DNA from 2 places in the Arcicella aquatica genome. Region 1 is predicted to be linked to the other one. Evidence: riboswitches for the same ligand, from Rfam matches in the RefSeq annotation. Region 1 holds a riboswitch; the other holds the start of a gene.

Region 1 (10,899 bases):
AAATTATCTGAACTGAAAATTCAAGCTTGTTTTGAAAAACAAACTGAATATTATCAATGCGAATGCCGAATGAAACACAAAGCGGGTCATTGGGTTTGGGTATTTGATAGAGGGAAAGTCGTAAGTTGGACAAAGGAAGGCAAGCCTTTGATGATGTATGGAACGCATTTTGATATTAGCGAACAAAAGAAAAAAAATGAACGTAATATAATATTCATTGAACATACACCTACCGCCATTGCAATGTTTGATATTGAGGTGAAGTATTTGGCAGTATCAGAAAAATGGAGAACAGATTATCATTTAGAAGGTATTGATTTAATCGGGAAATCGCATTACGAGATTTTCCCAGAAATCGGTGATGAATGGAAAAAAATACATCAAGAGTGTTTAGAAGGAAAATCTATTAAATGTGATGAAGATAAATTTGTTAGACAAGATGGTTCTGTTCAATGGCTGAAATGGGAAGTGAAACCTTGGTACACTGAAGATGATGACAAAGTTGGTGGCATTATTATGTATACTGACGACATTACAGAACGCAAAAAAATTGAACAAGCCCTTCTGGAAAATCATACTCTTTTGCAAACTATACTTGAAAGTATAGATGTAGGAATTGTGGCTTGCGACCAACATGGTAGTCTCACGTTGTTTAACAATACTACTAAACGATGGCATGGCTTACCCATCAACAATATTTCTCCAACAGAATATTCCAGTTATTATGGACTTTATCAATTAGATGGTGTAACTCAACTTTCTACAGAAGAAATACCGATAATTAGAACTTTAAAGTCAGGAAGTATTCATAATATGGAAATTATTATTGCTCCCAACAATGAACCAAGCCATATTGTATCTACTTCTGGCTCTCAACTGAAAGGACCTAATGGTGAATTGTTTGGTGCTGTAATAGCCATGCACGATATTACTGAAAGAAAAAAAGCACTAGAACAACTACAAATTAGTGAAGAATCTTTTAGAGGGAATTTTGAAAATGCTGCTATTGGGATGGCCTTACTAGAGCCCGATGGACGATGGAAGAAGGTTAATCAAACACTTTGTAATATTGTAGGTTATACAGAGGACGAATTATTCTCATTAACTTTTCAGGATATTACTCATCCAGAAGACCTTGAAGCAGATTTACATTTACTGAATGAATTAGTAAATGGCGAACGGGCATTTTATCACATGCAAAAACGATATTTCCATAAAAAAGGGAATGTAGTGCATGCTATCCTGGCAGCATCGTTAGCAAGAGATCAGGCTGGTAAACCGCTTTATTTTATTTCTCAAATAATAGATATTACTCAGCAAAAGAAGGCAGAGGAAGAAATTCAGACTCTTTTGGATGTTACAAAAGACCAAAACGAAAGGCTGAAAAACTTTGCACATATAGTTTCGCATAACCTGAGGTCGCATTCTGGGAATATTTCAATGATGATGGATATATTATTGGAAGAATACCCAGCATTATTGGATAACGAATACATCACTTTATTAAAAGCGGCATCTACAAATCTTAAAGAAACTATCATTCATTTAAATGAAGTCGTGTTGATGAATACCACTATTATTGACAATTTGAAGAGTGTCAATCTGTACAATGCGATAGAAAATGCTATTCAAAATGTTTCAGCTTTTGCAAAAGATTCAAATGTAAATATTAAAAACACAATTGGTAAAGATGAACGAGTTTTGGCTGTTCCTGCTTATTTAGATAGTATCATTTTAAATTTTTTGACAAATTCAATAAAGTACAGCACAGAAGAGAGAGATAGTTATGTTAAATTATCGACCTTTGTAGATAAAGGATATGTTGTTTTAAAAGTAGAAGATAACGGACTGGGCATTGATTTAAAACGCCATGGTGCAAAATTATTTGGTATGTATAAGACCTTTCATGCGCATAAAGATGCACGTGGTATTGGTTTATTCATTACAAAGAACCAAATAGAAGCAATGGGAGGAAAAATAGAAGTGATAAGTGAAGTAAACAAAGGAACGACATTTAGTATATATTTTAAACATGAGAAAATTTGATATTGCCTGCATCATTGATGATGACCCAATTTTTATTTTTGGTACAAAAAGAATCATGCAATTAGCTAACTTTTGCGAGGGGTTTTTAATATTTCACAATGGCAAAGAAGCTTATGATAAACTAAAGGCTATTATTATTACTGGTGAAAAACTTCCAGATTTAATTTTATTAGATTTGAATATGCCTATATGGGATGGTTGGCAGTTTTTAGATGAGTTTATCCAGATTCCTAATGAAAAATCAATTACAATCTACATTGTAACAAGCTCTGTGGACCCTGAAGATATTAAAAAAGCAGAATCGTATGAAATCGTTAGTAATTATTTGGTTAAACCTATTAAGATGGAGGATCTCAAAAAATTAATGGAATAAACTAAACATCAAACAATTGGTTTTCAAACACTTAACCATTTACAAAGTAAAATTTTTTACAGTTTAAATCTATTTTTTATATCATACAAATAAATTTTCTACTACCTTTGCAACAGTTTATGGTGCATTAGGCTCGTTTCTATATGAGTTTAAAGCTTAATAGGGAATCAGGTTTTAAGTCCTGAACTGTCCCCGCAACTGTAAGTTTCAATAAAATTATTACCACACTTCGATAACCACTGGTTTAATGGTGATTGAGTGAATGAATGATTGAGTGAATGAAGAAATTCAACAATAATCCTAAAATCAATTGGCTTATTAATCACTAAAATCGCTAAATCACTAAATCACTAAATGAATTGGGAAGGTCAAGGTAATGATGAAACAAGTCAGGAGACCTGCCATTAAATCATTCTTAATTGTTTGCTTACGGAGGATAAGCATCATTGAGCGTTCGATTATTTCTTTTAAACTTTCTTGGTCAATTTTTTCGGTTTATTTCCGTAGGTCAAGACCTAACTATTCAGGTTATGTCTGCTATTTTCACGTATTTGTTACGTTGTAAGCCTATATTTTCGCTCATCTGGATATTTGTATCCTTACATTGCTATGCCCAAGAAATTTCTAACAGACAGATTGATGAAGTAAAAGTAACAGGCTTCTCAAACGAGCATTTTATGGCTGGCTTGAAAGTTAAAAAAATAGATTCAACTACTTTAGCTCGTTTTCAATACCAAACCTTAGCAGATTTCCTGCAATACCAATCGCCCATTACTTTCAAAAGTTATGGAAATGGTCAGTTAACTAGTATTTCTTTCAGAGGCACTTCTGCCATGCACACAGCCGTACTTTGGAACGGTCTGAACATCAATAACCCTATGGCTGGGCAAACAGATTTTTCTACTGTGCCACTCTTAGGCTTCGACCAAATGGCTATCCAATACGGTTCGGCGGCTTCTTGTGTAGGTTCTGATGCTGTGGGTGGGAGTATATTATTGGGTTCTGTTCCACAATGGAAAAAACCTGGCGTAAATCTTACAGTAGGTGGTCAATACGGAAGTTTTGATAATTATAATGGTCAAATAGGATTAAGATTTGTCAGCAACACTAAAAATGGCTTACAACTTTCAGGCAAAACGTTGCTATATGGTAGTATGTACAATAACCATTTTTCAGAAACAGAAAGAACAGATAATATAGGAAGAACTTATCAGATTGAACCATCTGAAACTGCACAGAAGGGGTTAATTCAAGATTTGTACCTAAAACAACAGAACGGAAACCTGCTCTCGTTGAATATTTGGTTGACCGACAACAAACTAAGTATTCAACCTGATATAATTGACTACCGAGAAATTACCCAAACCAAAGCTTCTCGGTTTCTATCTTCCTATCAATTCGGTAATACGAATGTAAAAATGAGCTTTGTAAAAGACATTATTGACTATGGCACTGGCGATTTTTCAGCACCTAGTCATTCTGAAACAGATCGTTACATTGCTCGTGCCGAACATGAAATTAGCTATAAAAAGGCAAATTCACGATGGAATACTAATATCAAAATAGGTGGAGAGTTTGTGCATTATGTTGCCCATGTAGATGGCTATGACAGTGGTGCCATTAGCGAAAACCGTCAAGATATATTTGCACTCATCCGTAATCAATTCACTGACAAGCTAACGGCTTCACTTAATCTTCGTCAAGCTTTTTCAAATCGTTATCAAGCTCCCTTTACGCCCTCGTTAGGGATTGAATACTTATTGCTTTCTGCCAAGAAAAGCCAAATGGCGGTCACAGGTAATGTAGCGAGAAGTTATCGTTTACCGACCCTTAATGAGCGTTACTGGAAAACACTTGGGAATCCAAATATTCAACCCGAAAGTGGTTTCAACAAAGAAGTAGGTATTAATTGGAAACAAGTAATTTCCGAAGAACTTAATACCTCACTAGGCGTAAATGCCTATCATAATTTAATTGATAATTGGACCTACTGGAACCCTGACAAAGGATATCGTGTGGAAAACCTACAGCAGGTACTAACAAAAGGATTTGAGGTTACGGGCAATATAAAATACCTCAAAGGGAAAATGCTAGCGGGTATTACCACTACTTATGCTTATACCCATGTTTCTCAACAAAAAATGTATGCTGCTTATACCGAAGACATTATCGGCAAGCAAATGATTTATGTGCCTCTGCATACCGTTTCGGGGACTGCCTATGTAGGTAAAGGAAACTGGACATTAAATTTTCAAGGCTTATATAACTCCGAACGTTATATCACTTTTGATCATTCTGGTCGTCCTTTTCCTCCATATTTTATATTGAATGCTACTATTTCAGGGAAAATATACGTAGGGAAAACACAAGCTAATTTACTCTTTCAAATGAATAATCTAACAGATACTGTGTATCCAAGTGTGAAGAAAAAAGCCATGCCCGGGCGAGGCTTTTCACTGGGGTTAGTTTTTAATATTTAGCATCTGATAGGCTTTCGGTCATCGGCTATCAGCTTTCAGATGAAAGCATTAATACTTAAAGCCGACGACCGAAAGCTGAAGTCCAAAAAAATATTTTTTTCAATTTTAATCCATTAAAACAATGCAATTTAATTCTATTATCATTCGCTCATTAGTGGCAAGCACGTTGTTCTTGTCATTAAATGCTTGTAATTCAACCTCAGAACCTGAACCTTCTCAACCTTATGATACTGGTATTTTTGTAGTAAATAGAGGCAATTTCACGGATAACAATGGCTCAATCACGTTCATCAACCCCACTACCAAAGTTAGTAGTTTTGATATTTTCCAGAAGGAAAATCTTAATTCAGTGGCTGGTGGAGTAGCTGACTACGCAGATGTTGATGGTTCAGGGGTAATCTTAGTAGATAATCAAACTGCTGGAAAAGACTATATCCAAATCGTAAATGCTCGTACTTTCAAAGCTATAGCAAAAATAGATTCTAATATGGTTGAAAACCCTAGTGCTGTGATAAAGGCTGGGACTAATAAAGCATATATTTCTTGTTGGGATACTTTTAATGCTGATTATTCTTATAAGCCTGGTACTGTATTAGTAATTGATTTAACTAAAAATAAAATAACCAAAAAAATTACGGTTCAACAAGGTGCAGACAAAATGGTTGCTATTGGCAATGAGGTGATTGTTTCGTCAACTACTTACAGTGGGACAAAAAATATTTCTATTATCAATACTCAAACAGATGCTGTTTCTCAAACAGTAGAAATAGGTTCTAACCCTCGCTTGATTGGTACAGATGCAAATGGTAAATTATGGTTCTATGCAGGTGAAAAATTTGTAAAATTCAACCTAAGTACTAAGACAGTCGAAAGTCGTACTGCTTTTGCTACAGAGAGTACTCTTGATCAATCGGCTAAAAGTTTTACTTTCAATAAAGATAAAAATACTATTCTATTTGTATATTCTTATGAAGACCCTGCTGATGACTGGAAAGCTAAAGGAGAAACTTATAGTTTTAATATTAATGATGCTAGTATTTCTACAGCAAAGCCATTCATCAATAAACTATTTACAGGTTTAACAACTGACCCTGCTACGGGTAACATTTACGCTGGTTTTACCCCTTCTTATAAGCAAGCGGGGTATGTATTCAGATACCAACCAAATGGAACATTAATTGATTCTTTAAAAGCTGAAATAAATCCTGTAGGATTTATTTTAAAATAATTCATCTTCAGATTGGTCAACCTTTAAAAGTTGACCAATGTATGAAACAACTATCCAAGTATGAAACAAACTATCAACCCTCGCTTTTTAACCTTGCTTTGCTTCATACTAGCCATTGCCTTGTTAAGAATTGCCAACTCGGCACAGCTTACGCCTGTTGCTAACTATACACCACTAGGTGCTATGGGGCTTTTTGGTGGAGCATATTTTACTAGTCGATGGAAGGCATTTGCATTTCCTCTTCTTACAATATTAGTAAGCGATATTGTAATCAATAAGGTAATTTTTCAAGGTAAATATGGAATGATGTATGAGGGTTGGTATTGGATTTACGGCATTTTTGCAATCGTTGTATTGTTCGGCAGAATAATACTCCAGAAAATCAATGTGCAGAATATTGTATTAGCAGCGGTGATTGCTTCGGTTTCACATTGGGTTTTGGCAGATTTAACCGTTTGGATTGGCGGAGGTACAGACTTGAGAACAAACCTACCATTAACGCGGGATTGGGCAGGCTTACAACAATGCCTTATACAAGGTTTTCCATTTATGAAAAACTTTTTGGTAGGAACACTTGCCTACTCAGCCTTGCTTTTTGGCAGTTTTGAATTGTTACAAGTTCGTTTTCCAAGCTTGGCAAAAGCCTAATAGATGTGGAATTTCGTATTTCATTTGGCAATTATCTCTACTTCTAATCACTAAATTACCAATCACAAATCACTCATTATGAAAGTCGTCTCTTTTCTTCCAGCCGCAACGCAAATGATTTACGACATGGGTTTGCAAGACTTACTCTATGGCGTAACCTTTGAATGTCCGCCAACTTCAAGAACTGAAAATGAAATTTTGGTGCGTTGTGTGCTAGAAGGGAAAGACTATTCGAGTACTGAAATTGATAAAATTTTTTCAGCGTCTAAAGCTCAAGGGAAAAGCTTGTATTATGTAGAAGAAGATAAATTACAAGCCATAGCTCCCGATGTAGTAATTACGCAAGATGTTTGTGAAGTATGCCAGATTGATACAAAATGTACGCAAGCAGTAATTGATAATCTTGAGAAAACGCCTCTGGTTGTTACCCTTACCCCACAAAGCTTAGAAGATGTTTTTCAGACAGTAATTACCATTGCTACAGCGTTGGGTAGAGAAGAAGCTGCGTATCAGCACTTGGCGAAGCTTCAAATGAGAATTGATAATGTTATTGACAAACTCAGAGAACATAGAGCTTTACCCAAAAGAGTAATGTTGTTGGAATGGATAGAACCAATATATAATTGCGGACACTGGATTCCTCATCAAATTGCTTATGCAGGTGGAGTGGATATGTTAAGTAATCCTTCGGGAGACAGTATTGTAACCCAATGGGAAAAAATATTGAAGTACGACCCCGAAGTATTAATCATTGCTCCTTGCGGTTTTGATACGCAAAGAAGTATAGAAGAATTGCATTTATTAACCATAAAAAGCGGTTGGGAAAACCTAAGGGCAGTTCAAAATAAAGCCGTTTTTGTACTTGATTATGATTTGTTTACCCAGCCCAGTGCATCGACCTTAGTAAATGGTATTGAAATTTTGGCAGCATTATTTCATCCTACACTTTTCACAATTCCCCAACACCTAGTTCATAAAGTTTACCCTATTTTTAATCAAACTCTAGTTACATAATTTTTGAATTATGTTTCTTCATCTAAGAAAACTCCCTCTAATCTATCTAAAGTCTGGAACGAAAGTTTCAGGCTTTTTTTGTGCAGTATTAAATTGTCTATTATGAAGAATAATTTGGGTAAATACATTGTATTTTACTTAAGTCGTTTTAGATTAGAACAAAAGCTTAGCAAAGCTAAATGATTTACGCGTTCCATCTCATGAAACCTTCTAGGTATTATTTTTTTATTTATCTTTGACTTAAACATTTTTTTATAACTATGCAATTCCATATAGAAAATACGAGTTCGATTCATAAAGCATCCATTAATCTCAATGGCTTGACAGTAATCGGAGGGGAAAATGATACAGGAAAGAGTACCGTAGGAAAGCTTCTATTCGCTATCGTTAAAGGTATTAGTAGATTTGAACAAGACCTTTATGTTGGTAAGGAGCAGAATATCACTCGTCTTATTGAAAACCTTTACTTTTCAATAAGACGAATTACTAAAGTTAATGAAGAAATCAGAATCGCATTTTATCCACCAAGGTTTCTAAGAGAGCTAAAAGTATTTTCAAATGGTTTTAGTATTACTCTTATCAATAAAGAGTTAGACGATTTATTTCTCGCAAAAGAATATATCATTTATAGTTTTGATGTATCAAAAGATGACCAGAAAAGCTTAATAAAGAAACTCTTACTAATAAAAGAAGAGTTTCTTCGTGAAGAAGATAGAAGTGAAACGATAAAAAAAGCTCTTAGCCAAGCATTTTTTTCAGAGTTTTATGCTGAGATCTCACCTAAAAATAATTCTTACAAATCTCGCTTATATTTGGAAGAATCTAGCAATAAAATTTTTGAAATAGAGATAGAGAATAATTCTATTAAACGGTTTGACCTTTATGATGAATTTTTCTTCAATGAGGTCACTTTCATAGAGACGTCTATTGTTTTACAATTGCACGACATTATAAATTCAGCTCAAACACTATTTGATTATATTGACGATTTAAGTAATATAAACTATTCGTCCAACAAAGTATCACTGCACTTAAAAGATTTAGTGTCAAAGATTAAAACAGCTGAATATTATGCCCCTAATTTATTTTCTTCAAACTCAATAATTGATACTATTTCGCAAACTATTGGTGGAGAGTTTTCTTTTGAAAAAGAACAAAGTGATTTCAAATATTTAACTCAAAAGAATGATGCCATTAGGCCGGTAAATACTGCATCTGGCATAAGGTCATTTGGAGTAATACAACTCTTGCTAAAATCAAATATTTTAAATAATCGAAGTCTTTTAATTTTAGATGAACCTGAAACACACCTTCACCCAAAATGGCAAGTAGAATACGCAAACCTAATTATTGAACTCGTCAAAAATGATATATCAATATTAGTGACATCTCATAGCCCTTATATGATTCAGGCTTTAAATACATTTAGCAAAAAAAATGATATTCAGGGCAATACCTCATTCTATCTCGCTGAAAAAAATCCTGAAACTAATAATTCTGAAATAGTGGACGTAAGTAAAGATTTGAATAAGTTGTTCCAAAAACTATCAGAACCTCTACAAGAATTACTATGGCAATAGAAGTATTTTTAAACAAATTATATGAGGATGGATACAAATATAATTTCTTTCATTCTTCTACAATCGCTCAATTAGACAAATCATGCTGCTCTTCATCAATCACAGAAGTGATTGACTTCGATAGAACGAAAGAGTATATCGTAAAAGTAAAAGGCTTAGTCACAGTCAAATCTTGTGATGCAATAAAAATAATTCCTCGCCTTGAAAGAATAGATTTTATTGAGCTGAAAGGGTTTAAGCAATTTCTACGTTTTAATCCCCCATCAGATATTAGAAAAGCTCAACAACAAATTGAGAAGTATGATTTATTGACTAAAATTTATGATAGTGCTGATACCATTATGAATTTGATTATTTCAAGTAAGGAGTTTCAATATTCCCCAACCGAAAGAATAAAATACATAGATGTCCATAAATATTTTATAGTAGTAACGGATATATCTCCAAAAAAAAATTCCATCGAATCAATTGCCGTTTCACTCGATTTTTTAGCTAATTATTCTACCCCAATTGAATATCAAATCTTTGAAATGTTCAGTGACAACGTACAGAATATAAGAAAAGATGTTTTTGCCAATTTTAAAGATACCATACTTATTCCTTGTGAAAACCTTGATGAGTTTTATGAACGACTCAAGCCTTAATCAAACCATCTTATAGTTCCTGTACTCGCCAATTCTATAGCCTGTTAGCTTTTCAATTGTCATTTTTAGTTGGTTTTTTAAGCTAAGTTTTTTTTCGTGAATATCATAATCAAACATCCAATTTACACTATCAATTCTGGCTTGCATAACGGCAGGATGTGTGCCATCAAATAGTGTTAATGAATCTATTTCTGAATAATCAAATGCTTCGAGCACCTCCTTGATTTTATCAACATCGTGCCCCTCTCCCCAAAAATTAATCGAACTTTTCATTTTTTCACGCTGGATTTCTGGGGGTTTTACCCAACCATAATGATAGATATAAGCATCAATTAATTTTACTTTTAATTTCTGATTATCTACCGTTCTAAAACCTTGTGCATCCTTATAGGAATGTACTTTACCTGTATTTCTAATCACCCTGATTTCTCGTCGATACCAGCGATGTGCATTACCTACATAACGGTATGAACCATAAAAATGTGTATAGTTAAACAGCAAACCTTCTACTTCAGTTTTATGCAAATTATCCTGCATGGCTTTTTTAATAACAGGCAGGTATTTTTCATGTACTACTTCATCCCCTTGTATATAAAAACACCAATCAGCATCAGGCGAAACAGCAGCTAAGGCTTTATCTGTTTCAACGGCAAGTACTTGTCCACCTTTGCGAAGCGAATCATCCCAAACGGTTTCTATTATTTTTATTTTTGGCGAATCTATACTTTGTATCAACGCTAATGTGGCATCTTCTGAATTTCCCACGGCTACTACTACTTCATCGCAAATTGGCAATATTGAAGTAATGGCTTCCACAATGGGATAATCAAATTTTATAGCATTCCTAACAAAAGTAAATCCAGATATTTTCATAACGTTATTCAGA
Region 2 (10,899 bases), on a different contig from region 1:
AGTTAAATATCCTGGAATATTTGAAGCTCCATCAATCGCAGTTTGCGGAATTGGGAAGATTCTTTTGTTTCTATCAGTATTTGTTTTCTCTGTCCATTTATCTTCGAATTTACCAAAACGAATCATATCTGTACGGCGATGCATTTCCCAATAAAGTTCAAATCCTCTTTCACGATATAAGATATCCAATGACATTGCACTAAGTGCTGGAGCTGGCTTAGACGACGTTCTGGCAGCTCTAATCATATTTACATCTGATAATGCACTAGCCACATCATTACTTTTACGCAACTTTGCTTCTGCTCTCATCAAATAAACATCGGCCAAACGAACAATGCTAATATCAGCTTCACCAAAGTTTCTACCACTTACAGATTTCTTACTGAATTCATATTTTTCTACTCTGTAACCAGTATTATAATTACTTCCTGCTACTGTAAAATCAATTTGTTCTGTAAAATTTACCGCTAATGTTGGCTTATTTCTAGTATCATAAGCCAATTTACCCACTTTCATTTTTCCATCAGCACATTTCAAGAAAACACCATTTTTACGAATCAAGCCATATTGTTGTCCTCTTAAAATACCACGGTTGATATTGAAGTTTTCAGCCGCTACGCAAGAATCCGCAGGGTTTGAATAGATAGACAAATTTTGTTTGTAAAATCTAGGGTCAGCAGTTGGGTCTTGTGGTGCATAAGCATTCACCCACGTACGGTAATAGTCAGAAGTAATCGCCGGTCCATCCGTTCCGTTAGCATTCGGATATGCTGGTAATGGGAATTGGTCTCCAGAAAGAGAGAAATATGCCAAACGGTTATGTCCATTTAACTCTGCACGCTGATCAACTGCAAAAATCAATTCTTTGTTGGTATGATTATCTGAGTTGAAGATTGAGAAATAATCGTTTGATAATTGATATTGACCCGAAGAAATAATTTTATCAGAATATTCTATTACTTTATCCAAATCTTCATTTTTGAACGTAATCGTTGCAGCATAAGGATCACGATAAACCGCAGCATTTAGGTATAGTCTTGCTAATAACCCCCAAACAGCACCCTTCGTTAATCGTCCCGGTCCTACAGATGTTTCTAGGTTTGGCTCTACAGCTAATAATTCACTTTTGATGTATTCAACAGCTTTGTCACCTCTCAAAATAGTAGAGTTTTCGCCAATGTCATCTTTTACGAATACTAAGCCAAATAAATCAAGCGTCAACATTGAATAATAAGCTCTCATACCTCTTGCTTCAGCCAAATAGGTTTTAGCGATTGGGTCTTTTGAAGTTGGCAATGTATTAATAGCCGTAATAGCACGCGACATTCCCTGTAATATAAAGTTCCAAGTGGATCTTAAGTTAGGGTCAGTACTTGTTTGGGTATGAGCATGTAGTGCTAAATAGATACCATTATCACCCCAGTCTGTACCCCCACGATATGGCAAAATGGCCTCGTCTGTAGAGATTTCTTGGATTGCGAAGTAGTTGGTATGTAGGAAAATATCTGGAAGCCTTGCGTACACAGGAGCAATAATTCCATCAGCAGCTTGTTTATCCGAAAGATTTGAAGTGAAAGATTCATCCAATACTACTTCTTCTAGATTGGTACAACTTTCAATGAATAAAACGCCCATTAGGGCCAATAGTACATATATTTTCTTTTTCATGATTTCGACGATTTGTAATTTAAAAATTTGGTGATTTGAAGATTTGAAAATGAATTATTCTCAATCATCACATAAACCAAAGATTGAACAGATAACAGGTCTGTCAATTAAAATGAAATATTTAAGCCAAAAATAACTGATCTAGCTTTTGGATAACTTAAATAGTCGATTCCGTAAGAAGTAATACCATTAACAGTTCTGTCTGTATTTACTTCAGGGTCATAGCCATCGTATTTTGTAAATACTGCTAGGTTCTGACCTGTTACTGAAAGTCTCAATGTAGATACCCATTTGTTAATACCCAATGCTTTAGTATTTACATTATAACCTAAAGTCAAGTTATTCAAACGAAGGAAAGCACCGTCTTTCAAGTATCTTGTAGAAACTGGAGCTGAGTTGTTAACTGATTCATTACTTGAAGCAATGGCTTCGGCTGTAGTGTTAATTCCTTTTGATAGTCTTAACTTATAGAAATTGGCATTAGCTGTATTGTCATACACTTTATTACCAGCAACACCATTGAAGTTAATCGACAAGTCAAAACCTTTGTAGTTCGCACGACCAAAGAAGTTAAACTGTTTGGTTGGTAATGCACTTCCTGCTGCAATACGGTCTTTGTCAGTTACGATTCCATCTCCATCTACGTCACGGAAAGTACTGATTCCTTTATCATCAAATCCTGTAAATTCTTTCAAGAAGAACGTACCTATTGGTTGGCCACTCACATAACCATTAATAGTAGCCGAAGTCAAACCAGAACCAGAAGCAGAACCAGAAGGGATAACTGAGTAAGGTGAGTTTTTAACAACATTATCAATAAAAGTAATGTTTCCACCTACTTCATACGTAAAACCACTTGCTGATGCACGACGGTAGTTCAATTCTAATTCTAACCCTTTGTTGGTAATTGTCATGTTGTTTACATTCGTCCAGAATGTACCTGCTGGTTGAACTGGGTCAGCTGGAATTACTTCTAACAAAATATCTCCAGATACTTTATTGAAAGCATCAATTGTACCTGTCAAAGCACCGTTTAAGAATCCAAAATCAATACCGATATCTGTTTGTGTAGATTGTTCCCATTGAATATTTGGGTTGGCTAATCTCGTATAAGACGTTCCAGCAGGATATGCTCCTGTTTCAGTTAATGGATAAGAAGTACCCGCAGAAACCACTGAAGTAAATCTAGCCTGAGTAATTTTTGAAGGAATTTCTTGGTTACCAGTACGTCCCCAACCTGCTCTTACTTTTAAATTACTTAAAGCAGAACCTTTTAAGAATTCTTCTTCAGAGATTCTCCAACCTGCCGAGAAAGAAGGGAAAACACCATATTTATTGTTTGCTCCAAATTTTGAAGAACCATCTACCCTTAAAGTAGCTGTTAATAAATATTTGTCTTTAAACTGATAGTTTACTCTTGAGAAAAACGACTGTAATTCATCGTTAGTGGCATAACCTGTTGGCTTGTTGTTTGCCAAAGTAAGGTCTTGTCCTAATCCTGGATTATAGATAGGCTCGATGTCTGAAATTGGAAATTTGTTAATACTATAAGAACGTCCACGGAATACGAATTTCTGATACGAATGTCCTACTAAAGCCGAGAAGCTATGGTCTTTAATTGACTTAGTATAAGTCAAATAGTTTTCAATCAAACGGTTAGTATTAGTAATATTGATTGTCTCTAAACGACCATCTTGCAAAGGCACTGCACTTGCCAATGATTGTAAATCACGAGATGAGCTTGAATTATCAATCCCAAAGTTCAATTTATATACTAAGCCATCAATGATTTTGATAGAAGGAGAGATATTTCCGATGATACGTGTAATAGAAGTAACGTCTTTCTCTAACTTCAAAGTAGTTAATGGGTTTACGCCATTCACATAAGAATAAGGTTGACCTTTATCGTCGTAAGCAGGATAAGTAGGATTGGTAGAAATAGCTGTACCAATAATCCCTGAAATTGGAGGACGTTCGTTATTAGTATTAGTAGCGTTTAAGTTTACATCAATGCTGATACGGTCGTCTAATAATTTTTGTGTTACATTAATACGGCCCGTATAACGATCTAGTTGATTGTTTTTCAAAATACCTTCTTGATTCTGAAGCCCAAATGAAGCATAATAAGTAAGCTTATCAGCACCACCACCTAATGAGATATTATGGTTTTTAGTAAGTGCCGTTCTTGAAATTTCTTTTTGCCAATCGGTTGATGCTTTCAAATCTTCTAACACACCACCTACAGCAGGTACTTGTTTACGGTATTCATCTGCCGAGAAAACAGGTAAAGCCCTCGCCATCGTAGAAAAGCCATAACTAGTAGAATAATTGAAAGAAGAAAAACCTGCTTTCCCTTTTTTAGTACTAATCAAGATTACCCCATTTGCACCTCTTGAACCATAAATAGCTGTTGCCGAAGCATCTTTTAAAACATCTATTGATTCAATATCCTGAGGGTTCAAAAAGTTAAGAGGGTTTGTTGCTCCACCACTACTTGAGTTATCCAAAGCCAAACCATCTACCACAAAAAGTGGTGTACTTCCTGTTCTTACACCACCTGGTCCACGAACACTGATATTTTGTACTCCTCCGGGTTCACCGCTGGCAGAGGTAACATTTACGCCCGACACTTTACCTTGTAACAGTTGTTCAGGTGAGTTAATAATCCCTTGGTTGAATTCTGCACTTTTCAGTGACTTCACCGACCCTGTAATATCTTTTTTCGTTGAACTTCCGTAACCAATTACGACTACCTGTGCTAAGTCTGATGCACTCGATACTAACGCTACCTCAATTGTACTTTTCCCAGCAATAGCTACTTCTTGTTTTTCATAACCAACAAATGTGAATACTAACGTAGCTTTTTCGTCAGCGGTGATACTGAAGTTACCATTGGCATCTGCATTCACCCCACGTTTGCTATCTTTTACCAGAATATTACATCCTGCCAAAGGCTCTTTGGTTTTAGCATCAATTACTCTACCTTTTACTGTAATCTCTTTGAGAGCTTTGTTTAGTAGTGTTTTTTCATTAGCATACGATTTATTGATTGTGAAAAGGGAAGCATTGTTGGCAAAAGTTGGACTAGCAGAAATGCCAACTGTCGCCCCAACTAAGACGCCAAGAATCAACGTCGATTGGGTCTTAAAAAAAGGTTTTGTGTTCATTTTAGTTCTGTTGTAAATGGAATTTTCATATTTAATCACAATATAATTGAATTGTAATTAAAAAGGAAAAAGTAAGGATTTGCTTTTTAATTGAGGGCGCAAGTTATTCACGTAAGATTTCTGGAAAGTAAAGGCATTGTTATCAAAATATGATTTTTACGTAATATTGTCTTAATATCTATCCTCGATGATAGATATTTTAATGGAGTGGTAGATTCATAATCAATAAATAAAAACTAAAAAGATATTTTGTTTAAATTTTACAATTTTATTATATATTTTATCTATTAAGTATGCATATATTTATCAAAATATCTAAATATTGAAATACATAAGGATAATATATCTATTATATATTTATCATTAATACCTTTGCTTAGTAACTCAGTAAACACCCGTCAATCAGGAGGTTGGTTTTAAGTGAAAGAATAAACCTTTCACCATAAATTAAAAAGGAATCGTGTGAAAGTCACGAGCAGACGTGCTACTGTAAGTAACGGTTTCGAGCAGAAACAATTTTTCTTCCGCTTAGCCCATTGTTCTTTTCAAAGAATGAGAAGGGGGAAGAAAATGTTACAAGTCAGGAGACTTGCCTACCTTCTCAATGACTATTCCCTCACGAAATAGGGCTTAGTTCACGCATTGATTTTTATAAAATACTTGTCGAATATTACTCTGTTTCAGCAATGAATCAGCGTGTGCTTATGCTTTATGCATGACGGTGTGGTGTTTTCAGTTCCATTCGGTGTGTTTTAGAATACGCCAAAATGCTTTATCAACACTTGATAAGGCACGAACCTTAAAACAACAATTACTATGTTTACACACAATTTAGGTTACCCTCGTATTGGTAGCAAAAGAGAATTAAAACGTGCTTGCGAGCAATTTTGGGCAGGAAAATCTACCAAAGATGAATTGCTTCGCATTGGTCGCCAAATCAAAAGACAAAACTGGCAACTTCAACAAGAGGCAGGAATAGCATTAATTCCTTCTAATGATTTCTCTTTATACGACCACATTCTGGATACTGCGTTATTGGTCGGAGCTATTCCTGAGCGTTACCATGCTTTGGTTGATGGACAAACTAACCGAGAATTAGATATTTATTTTGCGATGGCAAGGGGCGTACAACGTGACGGTCTCGATATTAAAGCCATGGAAATGACCAAATGGTTTGATACAAACTATCATTATATCGTTCCGGAATTTACTAAAAATCAACACTTTAAAAGATATTCTGATAAAATCATCATCGATTTTGAAGATGCCAAGCAAATGGGATTTGTTACAAAACCTGTGTTGATTGGGCCTGTTTCTTTCCTGCTATTAGGCAAAGAAAAAGAAGCTGGCTTTGATAGAATAGATTTATTGGAAAAACTATTGCCTGTTTATATTGATATTTTACAAGAATTGTCAATACGTGGAGCAAATTGGATACAACTAGATGAGCCTTGCCTGACGCTAGATTTGACAGAAAATGAACAAATAGCATTCCAACAAGCCTATCAAAAAATCAAAAAGGCTGTTCCGAATTTAAAAATATTGGTTGCAACGTATTTTGAATGTACTGGTGAAAATATTTATGTAGCTACTACTTTAGATATTGATGCGCTACATCTTGACTTAGTACGTTGCCCTTCACAATTAAGTGATATTTTTGAACAAACAGATTTTGCCAAAACGGAAAAAATCCTTTCGCTTGGTGTCGTAGATGGACGTAATATTTGGAAGAATGATTATGCTAAATCATTGACATTGATTCAAAAAGCAATTGATACCTTAGGACAAGAGAGGGTAATGATTGCGCCTTCTTGCTCATTATTACACAGCCCTTGCGATTTGGATTTAGAGCAAAACGAAGAAGTACTTACGCCAGAAATCAAAAATTGGATGGCATTTGCTAAACAAAAATTGACCGAAGTGAATGTATTAAGAAAGCTTTCAGAGCCAGCGTCTGCACCTTTGTTTGCGCAACATTTCGCTGAAAACCAAAAAGCTATACAAAGCAGAAAAGATTCAGCCTTGATTCATAAACCACAGGTAAAAGCCAGAGTTGCAGCTTTAACGGAGCAAGACGCTCATAGACCAAGTCCTTTTGCGGTTCGTCAGGCTTTGCAGTTAGAAACGTTAAAATTGCCACTTTTCCCAACCACAACAATTGGTTCATTTCCGCAAACAGATGATGTACGTGTATTGAGAGCTAATCTTAAAAAAGGTGTTATTTCTCAAGAAGAATATGATGCACAAATTGCGGTAGCAATTGAAAAGTCTATCCGTTGGCAAGAAGAAATTGGTTTAGATGTGTTGGTTCATGGTGAGTTTGAACGCAATGACATGGTAGAGTATTTTGGTGAACAATTATCGGGATATGTTTTTTCGCAAAATGGATGGGTACAAAGTTATGGTAGCCGCTGTGTAAAACCGCCTATTATTTATGGTGATGTAGAACGCCCAGTTGCTATGACAGTCCGTTGGTCAGAATTCGCACAATCTAAAACAGACAAGTTAATGAAGGGCATGCTTACTGGACCAATTACGATTTTGCAATGGTCGTTTGTAAGAGATGATCAAGCACGAAAAACCACAGCCTTCCAAATAGCCATGGCGATTCGTGATGAAGTATTAGATTTAGAAAAAGCAGGTATTAAAGTTATCCAAATTGATGAGCCCGCTATTCGTGAAGGATTGCCCTTGCGTCGTGCCGATTGGGAATACTACCTTCAATGGGCGGTAGAAGCATTTCGTTTGAGTGCCTCGGGTGTAAAAGACGAAACACAGATTCATACACACATGTGTTATTCTGAGTTTAATGACATTATCAAACACATAGCCGATATGGATGCCGATGTGATTACAATTGAAACTTCTCGGTCACAAATGGAGCTATTGGATGCTTTTGTTGACTTTAAATATCCTAATGAAATCGGGCCAGGGGTGTATGATATTCACTCACCAAGAGTACCAGAAACAGAGGAAATGCTTAGTTTATTAGAAAAAGCTTTGGTAAATATTCCTACCAGAAATTTATGGGTAAATCCAGATTGTGGCTTGAAGACTCGCCGTTGGGCAGAAACAGAATTAGCCTTAAAGAATATGATTAAAGCTACTGAGCTTTTAAGAGAAAAAGTAAAAGAGGGTGTTTGTTAAAACTGTAGGGCGAGATTTTATCTCGCCTTATTGTTTTTTTTATGCTAAAAGAACTTCTGCTGGAATACCCAAACCATGATAAAGATTTTTTACCATTTTTAAAGCAAGAGGTCTCTTTTTATTAAGTACCTCAGAAACTCGATTTTGTCCTCCAAAATACTTTGCAATTTATTTTTGAGAAAGATTAAGCATTTCTATCCTTTGTTTGATTGATTCAATTGGATCAAGCTTCTCAATTGGGAAATGTTTTTTCTCATAATCTAATGCTAAAACAGATATTGCATCTAAAATATCTAAGGCTTTATTTCTTGTCGCTTCATCTTCAATAAGGTCAGCATCGACTAAAGCATCAATTAAGGTAGATGCCCTCTCAAAATCTGCTTGATTAGTAATCGGCTTGATTACTATTTCATCAAGATTAATACCTAATTCTTTCATTTTTATCAATTTAAATGTGAGAAATAGGCGGAATACTATTCCACTCTTTTTATTTTCCTCCTACCAAGTTTAACAAATCATCTTTCGTCAAAGACTTCAACATGGATGTATCCGTCTTGATTAAATCGTTGACTAAATCATTTTTAGAGGCTTGCAACAGCATGATTTTTTCTTCGATAGTATTCGGACAAATTAGCCTGACAGCCACTACATTTTTCTTTTGTCCAATTCTATAACAACGGTCTATTGCCTGATTTTCAACGGCTGGGTTCCACCATGGGTCAACTAAGTACACATAATCGGCTTCTGTTAAATTCAACCCTGTTCCCCCTGCTTTTAAGCTAATCAGGAATACTCTTACCCCTTCGTTCTCCTGAAATTCATTTACTTTATCAGCACGATTTTTAGTCTCACCCGTTAAGTATTCAAAAGAGATACCTCGTTTTATTAATTCCTTTCTAATTAATTCAAGCATGCTTACAAATTGCGAGAATACTAATATTTTATGTTCGGGAGATTTGTTCTCTATTTCTTCTAACAGGGCTTCTATTTTAGCAGATTCATTCCCATAAAATTCATCTTCACTTAATAAGGCTGGCGAATCGCAAATTTGACGGAGTTTCGTCAAACCTGTTAAAATATGCATACTTTCTTTGGGAATATCTCCTTCTATCTGGTTATTCAAAAATTCTCTGAATTCCTTTTCATAAGCATCATATACTTTTCTTTGCTGTACACCCATTTCGCAATACACAACTACTTCTGTTTTCTCTGGCAATTCTTGGGCAACTTGTTTCTTAGTCCTTCGTAAAATAAACGGGGTAATTTTCTGCTGTAATTGCCTTGCTCTTTTCTGGTCTTTGAACTTATCAATCGGCATAGAATAATGGTCTTTAAAATGCTGACGACTCCCTAATAGCCCTGGACAAGCAAATGAAAGCTGACCGAATAAATCAAAAGTATTGTTTTCTATCGGCGTACCTGTCAGAACGATTTTATTACGAGAAGACAATAGACAAGCCGCCTGATAACGCTGTGAGGTTGGGTTCTTTATGGCTTGAGATTCATCCAGAAAAACATAATTGAAATGATACTTTTTCAAGAAACCAATATCTGATAATAGTGTTCCGTAAGATGTCAGAATGATTTCGTAATGATCAAAACTCTTCGTATTCTTTACCCTGTTACTCCCATAAACACTTAGTATTTTAATAGAAGGCGCAAATTTTGCTACTTCTGCCTCCCAATTGAATATCAAAGACGTAGGGACTACAATCAGGTTAGTATTTTTAATATTTTTATTCCGCTGAGATAATATAAAAGCGATAATCTGAATCGTTTTCCCTAAACCCATATCATCTGCTAAGCAACCTCCAAAGCCAAATTCATCCAGAAAGTTTAACCAGTTTAGCCCTTCCTTTTGATAATCCCTTAACGTTGCATGAAGCTCTTTCGGAATCTCTACACGCTCAATTTGCTTAAAGGTTTTTAGTTTTTCAGCATAAATCGTCAATTCACGTTTTACTTCATCCGCCAAAAACGCTTCTTTATACATCCTTGCTATTTCAGAAAAATTACTCTTCGGAACCCGAATCTTTTCTTCAACAATAACACCTTCTTGAAAATATTCTGTGAATTGTCGTATCCATTCTGTTGGTAAAATACCTAAAGTGCCGTCACCCAATTGTACATATTTTGTCCTATTTCTAACCGATTTTTGTAGTTGTTTTAAAGAAACTTGTTGTTTTCCATAACGCACAGATAGTTCGGTTTCAAACCAGTGAATACCACTCGTTACACTGACCGATACCCTTATTTTATTGTAATTTCGCTTATTTTCTTTGAGCTCATTAAAGCCTAAAATGGTAATACCTTGGTTTTGCCATTCTTCAAAAGCATCTAAGAACCAACCTTCATCCAAAAACTGCCCTCTATGTAAATAGAAATATTCGTGGTCTAGTTGTTCTTCAAAGGCCTGATGTTGTTTCAATAAATTGGCTGTAAATTGGACTTCTGCGTCTTGGTCTCTTTCTAACAAAAACACATTTTCATTAAAATCGCTTACATATCTCTGCTTTTTAGAAAGAATTGGCACTTCTGTTTTCCCATATTTTATTACTGGCGTAATTGAAATATAGTCTTCTGAATCAGACAGATAAATGATTTTTTGCTGACTTGTATCGAAGGTATTTTCTTCAATTTGGGCAGGCGTTGCGGGTCTGATATAGGAATAATTTACCTGTATTTTATGTTCAAGCTTGTTCAGAATATTGTGCTGAAACTCTTCAAACTTGGTATGATGAACTAAAATTTTATGGTTATTCTGCTTGAAAAAAGTAATGATTCTTAAAAAATCAGGGTTTTCAATCAGATACAACGTATTGGCAACTTGGGTAAAATAATCGAATTTGACAGTAAGGTTTTTTAGCTCATACGCCTTTTCATTAATAAACAATTGAGCCGAAACTTCATGAAAGAT

The links. A riboswitch is a leader RNA that binds a small molecule or an ion and turns the genes downstream of it on or off. The one in region 1 is predicted to bind cobalamin.
Region 2: it holds a riboswitch for cobalamin, as region 1 does, so the genes downstream of both, metE (5-methyltetrahydropteroyltriglutamate--homocysteine S-methyltransferase) here and VB264_RS11785 (TonB-dependent receptor plug domain-containing protein) in region 1, are expected to answer to the same signal.

The regions. Positions count from the first base shown of each region.
Region 1 covers NZ_JAYFUL010000017.1:31,992-42,890, reverse strand. Annotated here, with positions in the region: gene VB264_RS11795 (PAS domain-containing sensor histidine kinase) at 1-2,046, shown strand, start outside; gene VB264_RS11790 (response regulator) at 2,033-2,419, shown strand; cobalamin riboswitch at 2,523-2,839, shown strand; gene VB264_RS11785 (TonB-dependent receptor plug domain-containing protein) at 2,950-4,899, shown strand; gene VB264_RS11780 (YncE family protein) at 5,021-6,127, shown strand; gene VB264_RS11775 (DUF6580 family putative transport protein) at 6,188-6,775, shown strand; gene VB264_RS11770 (ABC transporter substrate-binding protein) at 6,854-7,789, shown strand; gene VB264_RS11765 (AAA family ATPase) at 8,050-9,369, shown strand; gene VB264_RS11760 (hypothetical protein) at 9,360-10,013, shown strand; gene VB264_RS11755 (glycosyltransferase family protein) at 10,014-10,886, opposite strand; gene VB264_RS11750 (glycosyltransferase) at 10,891-10,899, opposite strand, start outside.
Region 2 covers NZ_JAYFUL010000013.1:36,695-47,593, reverse strand. Annotated here, with positions in the region: gene VB264_RS10235 (RagB/SusD family nutrient uptake outer membrane protein) at 1-1,668, opposite strand, end outside; gene VB264_RS10230 (SusC/RagA family TonB-linked outer membrane protein) at 1,776-4,835, opposite strand; cobalamin riboswitch at 5,230-5,446, shown strand; gene metE (5-methyltetrahydropteroyltriglutamate--homocysteine S-methyltransferase) at 5,652-7,982, shown strand; gene VB264_RS10220 (hypothetical protein) at 8,151-8,420, opposite strand; gene VB264_RS10215 (DEAD/DEAH box helicase) at 8,470-10,899, opposite strand, start outside.